Regions from separate parts of the Pseudomonas sp. SB113 genome, predicted to be linked through region 2. Evidence: predicted binding sites of a transcription regulator. Region 2 holds the regulator's gene; each other region holds the start of a gene.
The links. Region 2 encodes FliA, which starts transcription of late flagellar genes. Its sites were predicted from a motif close to CTAAAGTTTNNNNNNNNNNNGCCGNTAA; they were not measured.
Positions count from the first base shown of each region.

Region 1: AB1462_RS28410 (methyl-accepting chemotaxis protein) is a predicted target of FliA. The motif match lies at 2,591-2,618, and genes of this name have one in related genera.
Region 3: AB1462_RS20425 (methyl-accepting chemotaxis protein) is a predicted target of FliA. The motif match lies at 2,289-2,316, and genes of this name have one in related genera.

Region 1 covers NZ_JBFMHW010000033.1:45,268-49,425, forward strand. The annotation lists gene AB1462_RS28390 (LysR substrate-binding domain-containing protein) at 1-901, shown strand, start outside; gene AB1462_RS28395 (MmcQ/YjbR family DNA-binding protein) at 898-1,254, shown strand; gene AB1462_RS28400 (DUF1294 domain-containing protein) at 1,243-1,626, opposite strand; gene AB1462_RS28405 (undecaprenyl-diphosphate phosphatase) at 1,623-2,453, opposite strand; gene AB1462_RS28410 (methyl-accepting chemotaxis protein) at 2,686-4,158, shown strand, end outside.
Region 2 covers NZ_JBFMHW010000007.1:164,639-168,796, reverse strand. The annotation lists gene AB1462_RS11845 (chemotaxis protein CheA) at 1-374, opposite strand, end outside; gene AB1462_RS11840 (protein phosphatase CheZ) at 386-1,174, opposite strand; gene AB1462_RS11835 (chemotaxis response regulator CheY) at 1,193-1,567, opposite strand; gene fliA (RNA polymerase sigma factor FliA) at 1,739-2,479, opposite strand; gene fleN (flagellar synthesis regulator FleN) at 2,476-3,309, opposite strand; gene flhF (flagellar biosynthesis protein FlhF) at 3,415-4,158, opposite strand, start outside.
Region 3 covers NZ_JBFMHW010000016.1:22,002-26,159, reverse strand. The annotation lists gene AB1462_RS20430 (SRPBCC family protein) at 1-158, opposite strand, end outside; gene AB1462_RS20425 (methyl-accepting chemotaxis protein) at 237-2,231, opposite strand; gene AB1462_RS20420 (aldo/keto reductase) at 2,373-3,368, opposite strand; gene AB1462_RS20415 (LysR family transcriptional regulator) at 3,487-4,158, shown strand, end outside.

The DNA of each region.
Region 1 (4,158 bases), on a different contig from region 2:
CCTCAACGACCTCTACTATTTCGCCAAAGTCGTCGAAGCCGGCGGCTTTGCGGCGGCCGGGCGGCTTTTGGGTATCCCCAAGTCGCGGCTGTCGCGGCGCATTGCCGAGCTGGAAGAACGCCTCGGCGCGCGCCTGCTGCAACGCACCACGCGGCAACTGACCCTCACCGCCGTTGGCGAACGCTACCTGCGCCACTGCCAGGCGATGCTGTTGGAGGCGGAAATGGCCGACGAGGCCGTCGCCAGCATGTCCAGCGAACCCCGCGGGCGGCTGCGGGTCACATGCCCGGTGGGGCTGGCGCAGCACTTCCTACCGGAACTGGTCGCCGGATTTCTCGCCGCCAACCCCCAGGTACAGCTGGAGATGACCCTGGTCAACCGCCGCGTCGACCTGGTCGCCGAGGGCATCGATGTGGCACTGCGAGTGCGCGATCTCGGTGACGAAGACCCGCTGCTGGTCACCAAGCGCCTGCGCCAGGCCCAGACCGTGCTGGTCGCCAGCCCCGCATTCATGCTCGGTCGCCAGGTGAACACCCTCGACGATCTCAAGCAACTGCCGATACTCGGTGCGCTGGAGGCGGATCGCCTGGTGCATCAGCGCATCCTCGACCCCCAGGGCAACCCACACGATCTGGCGATGGAAGCCCGCCTGGGCATCGACGACTTCATCGTGCGCAAGGCCAGCGCCGTCATGGGCCTGGGCTTTACCGTGCTGCCGATGATGTACTGCGAAGAGGAACTGGCCAACGGTCGGTTGGTGCAACTGCTGCCGCAATGGTCGTTGCCGGGCGGCTGGCTCCAGGCCGTCTACCCGCATCGCCGTGGCGTACTGCCGGCGATTCGCGCCTGGATCGATTACCTGGAAGAAGGCTTTAAGAGCTGCGGAGACCGCTTGCTATGAAGATGACCGAAGCACAAGTCGCGACGTTCTGCCTGAGCCTGCCCGGCGCGCGGGAAGACTACAAATGGGGCGGCGTGCGGGTGTTCTCGATAGCCGGCAACAAGATGTTCGCCCTGCAAAACCTGCGCGGTGATTCGCTGGCGTTCAAGGTCGACAAGGAATTGTTCCTCGGCCATGTCGACCGCCCCGGCATCCACCCGGCGCCGTACCTGGCACGCGCGCAGTGGATCATCATGAACACGCCCTACCCGCTGGGCGCCGAGGAACTGCGCGGCTTGTTGCAGCGCTCCCACCAGTTGGTGGTGAGCAAACTGCCCAAGCGCACGCAGGTCGGCTTGCTGCTAGAGAACTGACAGTAGCGTGCCGCTGAGGAACAACTGGTCCAGCCAGAACACCTGGTGCAACAGCACAATCACCCAGAACAGCACCTGGTAAGACACCTTGCGCGTCTTGTGCCGGAACACCTGCTGGGCAATCAACGCTCCCGGCCAGCCGCCCGCCAGTTCCACGGCGTGGAGGATGTTCTCCGGGGTGCGCCAGCTGTCGGTGCGGGCCTTGCGCTTGTCGCTCCAATACAGGAAGAACGCCAGCACGCTGACCACGCCGTAGGCCGCCAACGGAAGCACGGTTTCGCCGCGCAGCCACACCAACACCGAACCCACCAGTGGCGCGGCGCACAACAGCACAAAAATCGCCGCTTTCAGGCGCAAGTGCTGAACCATCATGCCTTGGCCGCAGCCCAGTCGATCCAGCCGAATTGCCACGTCGCCAGGATCAGCAGGCCGAACGCAATGCGGTACCAGGCAAACGCCGCATAACTGTGGCTGGCAATGAACTTGAGCAGGCCCTTGACCGCAATCATCGCGAAGATGAACGAGGTGACGAAACCGATGGCAAACACCGGCAGGTCCGCCGGCTGGAACAGGTCGCGGTATTTGTAGCCCGAGTACACCGCCGCACCGACCATGGTCGGCATGGCCAGGAAGAACGAAAACTCGGTGGCGGTCTTGCGCGACAGGCCGAACAGCAGGCCGCCGATGATGGTCGAGCCGGAGCGCGACGTACCCGGGATCATTGCCAGGCACTGGGCAAAACCGACCTTGAGCGCATCTTTCCAGGTGATGTCATCGACGCTTTCGGCGTGCACTTCATGCTCGCGGCGCTCGGCCCACAGCATGACGATGCCGCCGATCACCAACGCGGTGGCCACGGTGATCGGGTTGAACAGGTAGTGGTGGATCAGGTCGGCAAAAATCACCCCCAGCACGACGGCCGGCAGGAACGCGATCAGCAGGTTGATCGTGAAGCGCTGGGCGTTGCGCTGGGTCGGCAACCCGGTGACCACATCGAGGATCTTGCGCCGGAACTCCCAGACCACCGCCAGGATGGCGCCCAGCTGGATGATGATGTTGAACGCCATGGCGCGCTCGCCGCCGAAGTCGAGCAAGTCGGCGACGATAATCTGGTGGCCGGTACTGGAGATCGGCAGGAACTCCGTAAGCCCCTCCACTACGCCAAGAATCAATGCCTGAATGGCGGTCCAAAAATCCATGTTTCCCCCAAAGGTCATGCGCCGTGGCATGCCTTGTTAGTCTTTTTTAATGGTTCACTGACGACGAGCACACTGAAGGCCCAGTGTTGATAATGGTCAACGCCGGACTGCAAAAATTCTGTGAAAATCAAGCAGCACTCAGGTTTTGCGATTTCAGGCCGAAAGCCTATCAGACAAGGCGTAAAAGTCGATGCGACGCCCACAATTATAAAAAGCCCGGAGTGACAGGACGATGAACAGTTTGCGCAATATGTCGATCAGCCGACGCCTCTGGCTGATCCTGATAGTCGCCGTGCTGATGCTGCTGGCCTTGGGTTTATTGATGCTCAAGCAGATCCATGACGACCTCTACCAGGCCAAGCGCCAACAGACCCAGCACGTGGTCCAGACCGCCAGCGGGATCCTGACGTTTTATCACAGCCTCGAAACAACTGGCGTGATGACCCGCGACGCCGCGCAAAAACAAGCCCTGAGCGCGGTGCGCGGCTTGCGCTATGACCACGACGACTATTTCTGGATCAACGACCTCACGCCCGTGATGATCATGCACCCGGCCAACCCCAAGCTGGACGGCCAGAACCTCTCGGCCATCCGCGACCCCGACGGGTTTGCCGTGTTCAACGAGTTCGTGAGCCTGGCCAAGGCCAAGGGCGCCGGCATCATCAATTACCGTTGGCCGAAACCGGGTGCCGAGGCGCCGGTGGCGAAAACCTCGTATATCCAACTGTTCGAACCCTGGGGCTGGATCATCGGCTCCGGCGTGTACGTGGACGATGTGCAGGCCGAGTTCAACGGCCAGGTATGGAAAACCTCATTTATCGGCCTGGGCATTGCGCTGGTGATGGCCTTGCTGGTGTCGCTGATTGCCCGCAGTATCGTGCGCCCCTTGCAGGATGCGGTAAACGCCATGGGCAATATCGCCAGCGGCGAAAGCGACCTGACCCGCAGCCTCGACACCCACGGCCGCGACGAAGTCACCCAGCTGGCCCAACACTTCAATACCTTCACCGCCAAGCTGCGCCAGGTGGTGAGCCAGTTGCAGGCGTGCGCCAACGCCTTGGGCCAGTCGTCCACGGAGCTGGGCAACAACGCCAGCCAGGCCCATGACCGCAGCCAGCAGCAGTCGCAGCAGATGGAACTGGTGGCCACCGCCATCAACGAGGTCACCTACGGCGTGCAGGACGTGGCCAAGAACGCCGAACACGCCGCCAGCGAAATGCGCGACGCCCAGGCCCAGGCGCAGCAAGGCCAGGTCAATATCGACGGCAGCCTGCAGCGGATCGATCAGCTCTCCACCACCATCAGCCAGGCGGTGGAAGTGATCCGCACCCTGTCCAGCGAAAGCACGCAAATCGGTGGCGTGTTGGAAGTGATCCGCTCCATCGCCGACCAGACCAACCTGCTGGCCCTGAACGCCGCCATCGAAGCCGCGCGCGCCGGGGAACAAGGCCGTGGTTTTGCCGTGGTGGCCGACGAGGTGCGCCTGCTGGCCCAGCGCACGCAAAAATCCACCGCCGAGATCCAGGCGATGATCGAGCGCCTGCAAGGCCACTCGGAAGCGGCGGTCAAGGTGATCAGCGACAGCCACAGCGCCTCGCAACTGACCATCGAACAAGCCGGCCAGGCCGGTGCCAGCCTGACAGCCATCGGCCAGGCCCTGCACAACCTCAACGGCCTGAACGCGTCGATTGCCAGCGCCACCCTG
Region 2 (4,158 bases):
CGCGCCAGGGCGGCCAGCAGTTCCGGAGTGGCTGCGGTGATCGGGGCACGCTCGCGAACTTCGCTGAACATGCCGTTGACCGCATCCAGTGCTTCGAGAATCACGTCCATCAACTCCGAATCAACGTGACGCTCACCCTTGCGCAGGATGTCGAACACGTTCTCGGCGATGTGGCAGCACTCCACCAGCTCATGGAGCTGGAGGAAGCCGGCGCCCCCTTTTACAGTATGAAAACCGCGAAAAATTGCATTGAGCAGGTTCGCATCATCCGGGCGGCTTTCCAGCTCGACCAGTTGTTCGGACAGTTGCTCTAAAATTTCGCCGGCCTCTACAAGGAAATCCTGAAGGATCTCTTCATCGGCGCCGAAGCTCATGTGGGTGCTCCTTAGAAGCCTAAACTGGATAACAGGTCATCTACGTCATCCTGACCTGACACAACGTCTTCACGTTTATCGGCATGAATCTGCGGACCTTCACCCTTGGCGAGATGTTTTTGTGGATCTTTTTCAGAGAGGATCGCTTCGCGGTCATGTTCGATGCCGGCAAAACGGTCGACCTGGCCGGCCATGAGTACCAATTTGAGCAGGTTGCTTTCCACTTCGGTGACCAACTGGGTCACACGCTTGATCACCTGACCGGTCAGGTCCTGGTAATCCTGGGCGAGCAGAATGTCATTGAGGTTGCTGGAAACCGTGCGGTTTTCCTGCTCGCTGCGTGACAAAAACCCTTCAACCCGACGGGCCAGCTCACGAAACTCTTCTGCACCGACTTCACGGCGCATGAAGCGGCCCCAGTCAACGCTCAGGGCCTGGGCTTCCGTGGCCATGCCGTTAACCAGAGGCGTGGCGTTTTCCACCAGGTCCATGGTGCGGTTGGCCGCCGCCTCGGTCAGCCTGACCACATAGGACAGGCGTTCGGTGGCGTCGGTGATCTGCGAAATCTCTTCGGCCTGGGGCATGTGCGGGTCAATCTGGAAATTGACGATCGCACTGTGCAGCTCGCGTGTGAGCTTGCCCACTTCCTGGTACAGGCCGCGGTCACGGGTCTGGTTAAGCTCATGGATTAACTGCACAGCGTCGCCGAAATGGCCTTTTTCAAGGCTGTCGACCAACTGGTGAGCATGCTTTTTCAGGGTCGACTCAAAGTCGCCCTGTGACGTTTCTTTATGCTCCATAGCTCCCCCGCGATGGCATTAGCCGTGGATGCGTTCGAAGATCTTTTCGATCTTCTCTTTCAAGGCCTGTGCAGTGAATGGTTTGACTACGTAACCGTTGACCCCGGCCTGGGCGGCTTCGATGATCTGTTCACGCTTGGCTTCGGCGGTCACCATCAACACGGGGAGGCTGCGCAATTTTTCGTCGGCACGCACGTGGCGCAACAAGTCGATACCGGTCATGCCCGGCATGTTCCAGTCCGTTACCAGAAAGTCGATGCTCCCGCTGTTGAGGATCGGAATCGCCGTAAGGCCGTCATCCGCCTCGACCGTGTTTGTGAACCCAAGGTCACGCAACAGGTTTTTTATGATCCGCCGCATCGTTGAGAAGTCATCAACGATGAGGATTTTCATGTTCTTGTCCAATTCGACCTCCAAGCAGTCTTAAACGCGCCCAGCACCTGGACGCGCCATTTCAATCAACAGGCATTACACAAAAAGGACTGCCGGGGGCACCACGGCCCGAGCCCGCGAAGGCCTATCACCTTCGCGGTATCGCGTTGCAATGCTCCCCCACACTGCCTGTCAGCGCGCTCGCCACTCTCCCAAACGCCCCCGCAAGCGGGCGGCGCACTGGCTGTGCAACTGGCTGACACGCGATTCGCTGACCCCCAGGACCTCACCGATTTCCTTGAGGTTCAGCTCTTCGTCGTAGTACAGCGCCAACACCAACCGCTCGCGCTCCGGCAAGTTGGCAATGGCGTCCGCCAACGCCCCCTGGAAACGCTCATCTTCCAGGTCACGCGACGGCTCCATATGAGCGCTCGCGCCGTCCTCATGCAGCCCTTCGTGTTCGCCGTCCTGCAACAGGTCGTCGAAACTGAACAGGCGGCTGCCCAAGGTATCGTTCAAAATCCCGTAATAATCGTCGAGACTCAATTGGAGTTCGGCCGCAACTTCGTGATCTTTAGCGTCGCGACCGGTTTTTGCTTCAATTGCACGAATTGCGTCACTGACCATGCGGGTATTTCGGTGCACCGAACGCGGCGCCCAGTCACCCTTGCGCACCTCGTCGAGCATCGCGCCACGGATGCGGATCCCCGCATAAGTCTCGAAGCTCGCGCCCTTGCTCGCGTCGTACTTGGTCGACACTTCGAGCAGGCCGATCATGCCCGCCTGGATCAGGTCTTCGACCTGGACGCTGGCGGGCAGGCGTGCCAACAGGTGATAGGCAATGCGCTTGACCAGCGGCGCATAGCGCTCGATCAATTCGCCCTGGCTGTCACGGGCAGATTTCTTGTACACGTTATAGCCGTTCGCTGTCATAGCACCGGTCCCGCACTCGTCTGATGCACCAATCGCTCGACGAAAAACTCCAGATGCCCCCGAGGGTTGGCGGGCAACGGCCAGGTATCGACCTTCTGGGCAATAGCCTTGAACGCCAATGCGCATTTGGAACGAGGGAACGCTTCGTAGACTGCACGCTGCTTTTGCACAGCCTTGCGCACACACTCGTCGTAAGGAACCGCACCGACGTATTGTAAGGCGACATCGAGAAAGCGATCCGTGACCTTGGTCAACTTGGCGAACAGGTTGCGACCTTCCTGCGGGCTCTGGGCCATGTTGGCCAAGACGCGGAAGCGGTTCATGCCGTAGTCACGGTTAAGCAGTTTGATCAGGGCGTAGGCGTCGGTGATCGAGGTGGGTTCATCGCAGACCACCAGCAAGACTTCCTGCGCCGCGCGCACGAAGCTGACCACGGACTCGCCGATCCCGGCGGCGGTGTCGATCACCAGCACGTCGAGGTTGTCGCCGATGTCACTGAATGCCTGGATCAGGCCGGCATGCTGCGCCGGGCTCAGGTGCACCATGCTCTGGGTGCCGGAGGCGGCCGGCACGATGCGGATCCCGCCAGGGCCCTGGAGCAGCACGTCGCGCAGCTCACAGCGCCCCTCGATCACATCGGCAAGCGTGTGTTTGGGCGTCAGCCCCAGCAGAACGTCGACGTTCGCCAGCCCCAGGTCAGCATCCAGCAGCATGACGCGACGGCCAAGCTCTGCCAGGGCCAGGGACAAATTCACTGACACGTTAGTTTTCCCGACGCCACCTTTGCCGCCGGTCACCGCGATCACCTGTACGGGATGCATGCTGCCCATTTTATTTCTTTACCTTGTCTTGCTTAGACGCAGGCTACATGGCTTGGCCGCGTGAATCGCTTGCAGACCATCGATGTAGGTACATTTCACGGTGTTCATCACGCCTCAACCCACCCGTTTTGCCGGGTTGTGATAGAGGTCGGCGAACATGTCGGCCATCGCTTCCTCGCTAGGCTCTTCTTGCATTTGCACGCTGACGGCGCGGCTGACCAACTGATGACGGCGCGGCAGATGCAAATCATCCGGGATCCGCGGCCCGTCGGTCAGGTAGGCAACCGGTAGTTCATGGCTGATAGCCAGGCTCAACACTTCGCCCAGGCTGGCGGTTTCATCCAGTTTAGTCAGGATGCAACCGGCCAAACCGCAACGCTTGTAGCTGTGGTACGCAGCGGTAAGAACCTGTTTCTGGCTGGTGGTTGCAAGCACCAGGTAATTTTTCGACTTGATGCCACGCCCGGCCAGGCTTTCCAGCTGCATGCGCAATGCCGGATCGCTGGCTTGCAGGCCAGCGGTGTCGATCAGCACTACGCGTTTGCGCAGCAACGGGTCGAGCGCGTTGGCCAGGGATTGGCCCGGGTCGACGTGGGTGACCGGCACATTGAGGATACGGCCCAAGGTCTTGAGCTGTTCCTGGGCGCCGATGCGGTAGCTGTCCATGCTCACCAGCGCGATGTTATTCGCGCCGTACTTGAGCACATAGCGCGCCGCCAGCTTGGCGAGGGTGGTGGTCTTGCCCATGCCGGCAGGGCCGACCATGGCGATCACACCGCCCTCTTCCAGGGGTTCGATTTCCGGGGTGGCGATCATCCGCGCCAGGTGGGCCAGCAACATGCGCCAGGCCTGGCGAGG
Region 3 (4,158 bases), on a different contig from region 2:
GAACCGGTGGTGCCGGTGTCGGCACCGAGGGAGGTGGGGTGCCATTCGTGCCAGCGATCCGGCTGGGTCACATAGTCGTAAATGGCATCGATAGGCGCCTGGATAAAACGTTCCTGACTGATCCGCTCCACGCGGACCGACTGCTTGACAGCACGCATGGCACACCTCCTGTGTGGCTGTGAACTGTCAGAATAGTCCCACTCCCGCACATTGCACGGGAGTGTTTCAGCCATGTATCAGCGCACCTTGAAACGGCTCATCAACGCAATCACCCGGCCATTGGCGTCCAGCAGGCTCTGCGTGTTGGTTTCGGTGGCATGGCCGCTCTGCACCAGCTCTTCGACCATATGTCGGATATGCACCATGCTGCGGTTGATCTCCTCGGTCACCGCACTTTGCTGCTCGGCAGCGGTGGCGATCTGGGTGCTGAGGTTATTGATATGGCTGACCGAGCCGGCCATTTCGTCGAGGCCGGTGTTCACCCGTGCCGTGGCATCCGCCGCCGACTGGCAACTGGCTTGGGTGTTTTCCATGGCCGCCACCGATGAACTGACCCCGGTGGTCAGGCGCGCGAGCATTTCATTGATCTGCGAGGTGCTGGCCTGGGTACGCGCCGCCAGTGCACGGACTTCGTCTGCCACCACCGCAAAACCACGACCTTGCTCGCCGGCGCGTGCGGCTTCAATCGCGGCGTTGAGGGCCAACAGGTTGGTCTGGCCGGCAATCGCGCCGATCACGCCGAGGGTTTCGGTGATGCGCGCGGCGTCCTGGCGCATGTTCTCGACGGTGTGGGTGGCACTGGCGACTTCGCCGATCAGCGCACTGACGCTGGTGGACGCTTCACCCACCACCACGCGGGAGCGGTCGGCGTGTTCGTTGGCGCGCTGGGTGAACGAGGCGGTTTCCGCCGCGTTTTGCGCCACGGTATCGGCGGTGGAACTCATTTCGGTGATGGCGGTGACGGTCTGGTCGGTCTCCGAGGCGTGGCGCACCAGGATGCTGTTGGTGTGCGCCGAGGTGTGCTGCAATTGCTCAAGGCCCGATGACATGGCCCCGGTAGCTTGGGTCACTTCGCCGATCATGTCTTGCAGGTAGACGATAAAGCGGTTCACCGAATGGCCGATGGCGCCCAGTTCGTCTTCGGCGCGGATGGTGATACGCCGCGTCAGGTCGGCATCACCGGTGGACAGCGCGTCGATGTTGGTCTTCAGGGTTTTCATGCGCTGCACCAATTGGCGGATCGCATACACCGCCAGCAGCACCAGCAGCAACACCATGGGAATTTGCAGCAAGGCCAGGCTGCCGAGCACGTCATCGCGCTGGGCGGTGATCAATGAGGTGGGCAGGGCGGTGGCGAGGAACCACGGTGTGCCTTCGATAGGGCGCATGTAGAAGGTGCTGGCCACGCCCTGGTTGTCGAACTCGCTGCGCTGCAAGGCCTGGTCGCGATGGGCGAGGGCTTTGCTGACCTGGGAGGCAAAGGCCGAGGTGCCGGTCAATTCACTGATGTTCTTCAGGACCACCGGGCTGTTCAGGCGTGTGCTGTTGCTGATGATCTTGCCGTCGCCTTCGACGATCAGCATCTGCCCGCCGATGTCCTTTTCCTTGCTGGCAACCAAGTCGTTGAAGAAGCCGAGGGTCACGTCGATGGTGGCCACGCCGTACGCCGCGCCGTCACGCTGGATCGCCATGGCGCAGTTGGTGCGCGGCTCCTGGCTGGCGTCGTCCTTGTAGGCCGCGGCCCAGGCACATTGGCCGCGTGGCGAAGCGAGGCCGCCCTTGTACCAGCTCTGGTCGTAATAATTGGGGGCGGGGTCGCTGTTCCAGAACGTGTTCACCGCCAGCTTGCCCGACGCATCACGGTGCCAGAACGTACTGTGCTTGTTGCGCCCCGGCGTGCGCTGGTTGGGCAGCGGCCAGATACCGCCGCCGAACACCTTCAGCTCACCGTATTGGTCGACCAGGCCGGGCAGGACCTTGTCGATGGCATCGCTGTCGAGCAGCGGAATGGTTTGGGTGATGGTGCGTTGCTGGGACTGAACCTTGTTCAGTTCGCCCTGGATCTGTTCGGCCACCTCGCTGATGCGGTTGAGCACCACCTGTTCTTCGGTATGGCGCAGCGTGGGCGCGACCAACTGGCCGATACCGACGACGGTCAACACGAATAGCACCAGGACGAACAGCACCAGAAACAGGGTATAGCGAGCTTGAATGGAGCGCAGTGGGGGCATGGGGATCGTCCTTACGAAGCGTTTATTATCGACGCGGCTTTTTGGAGCTTCGTAGGGCTATCGGCTTGGCAAGGAAGAGCTTTAGGCGCAGTGGTACAAGAAAGCAGGAGCGCCGCTTAACGGTGCTCCTGTGCAGTCTGATCAGATGTCCAGCATCGCCATCACGGCTTCGGGATAGCGCAGGCCGGCAGTTGCATTGGCGGGAAAGAGTGCATCGAGTGCCGCCAGCTCGGCCGGGCTGAGGTCAATCGACACGGCGGCTACGTTTTCTTCCAGGTACTTGCGCTGCTTGGTGCCGGGGATCGGGACGATGTAGTCGCCTTGCGCCAATACCCAGGCCAGCGCCAGTTGCCCGGCGGTAACGCCTTTGTCCGCCGCCAGGGTTTGCACCTGCTGAACCAGTTGCAGGTTTTTGGCAAAGTTTTCCCCTTGGAAGCGCGGGTTGGTGCGGCGGTAGTCATCGGCGCCGAAGTCATCCGGGCTTTTCAGCGCACCCGTGAGGAATCCCCGGCCCAGGGGGCTGTAAGGCACAAACGCGATGCCCAGGCGTTGGCAGGCGGCGAGGCAGCCGTTGTCTTCCTGGTCGCGGCTCCACAGGGAATATTCGCTTTGCAGCGCACTGATGGGATGCACGTTGTGCGCCCGCTCCAGTGTTGCCGCCGAGGCTTCGCTCAGTCCCAGGTAACGCACCTTGCCCTGTTTGACCAGCTCGGCCATGGCGCCGACGGTTTCTTCGATGGCCACGTCCGGGTCGATGCGGTGCTGGTAGTACAGGTCCAGAGTTTCCACGCCGAGGCGCTGCAAGGTGCCGTTGATGGCGTCGCGGATGTACTCGGGACGGCCATTGACGCCGCGCAGCGCCGGGTTCGCCGGGTCACGCACGATGCCGAACTTGCTCGCCAGGAACACCTGGTCACGTTTGCCGGCGATGGCTTTGCCGATCAATTGTTCGTTGGTATGCGGGCCGTACATGTCGGCGGTGTCGAGAAAGTTGACGCCCAGTTCCAAGGCGCGGTGCAGGGTGGCGGTGGCCTCCGTGGTGTCGCTGCCGGGGGTGTAGAAATCAGTCATGCCCATGCAACCGAGGCCGATGGCGGAAACACGTGGGCCGTTTTTACCGAGTTGACGAGTGTGCATGGGGTTCAGCTCCTTTATATGAAGGCGTCCATTGTTGCTCTCGACAAAATCGGGATAAACAGGCTAAAACCACTATCACTATTCGTAATATCTAAATAATTGAAGGCGGGAGTGGCCCTTGGACCGTTTTAACGCGATGCGCGTATTCACTCGGATCGTCGAGCTGGGCGGGTTCGCCAAGGCCGCCGACAGCCTGCAATTGCCTCGCGCCTCGGTGACCGTCCTGATCAAGCAACTGGAATCGCACCTCGGCGTACAGCTGTTGCAGCGCACCACGCGCCAGGTCAGCCCGACCCTCGACGGCGCGGCGTATTACCAGCGTTGCGTGCAGTTACTCACGGACCTGGAAGAAACCGAGGCGGTGTTCTCCACCCAACGGCAGAACCCGCGCGGCGTCTTGAGTGTGGACATGCCTTCGGGCATCGGGCGCTTGATTGTGATTCCCGCGTTGCCGGCGTTCACCGCGCGCTATCCGCAGATCGAATTGGACATAGGCCTGAACGACCGCCCGGTGGACCTGATCCGTGAAGGTGTGGATTGTGTGCTGCGTGGCGGCCTGGCCCTGGATGAGTCGCTGGTGGCCAGGCCTTTGGCAATGATGGACCAGTTGACCTTGGCGAGCCCGGGGTATCTGGAACGCACGGGCATACCCGCGACCCTCGAGGACCTGGCCAATCACCAGATGGTCGAGTACGTCTCCACGGCCAGCGGCAAGCGGTTCGGCCTGGAGTTTCTGATCGGCAACGCCGTGCACCCGATCCATTTGTCCAAGCGCGTGGCGGTCAACAGC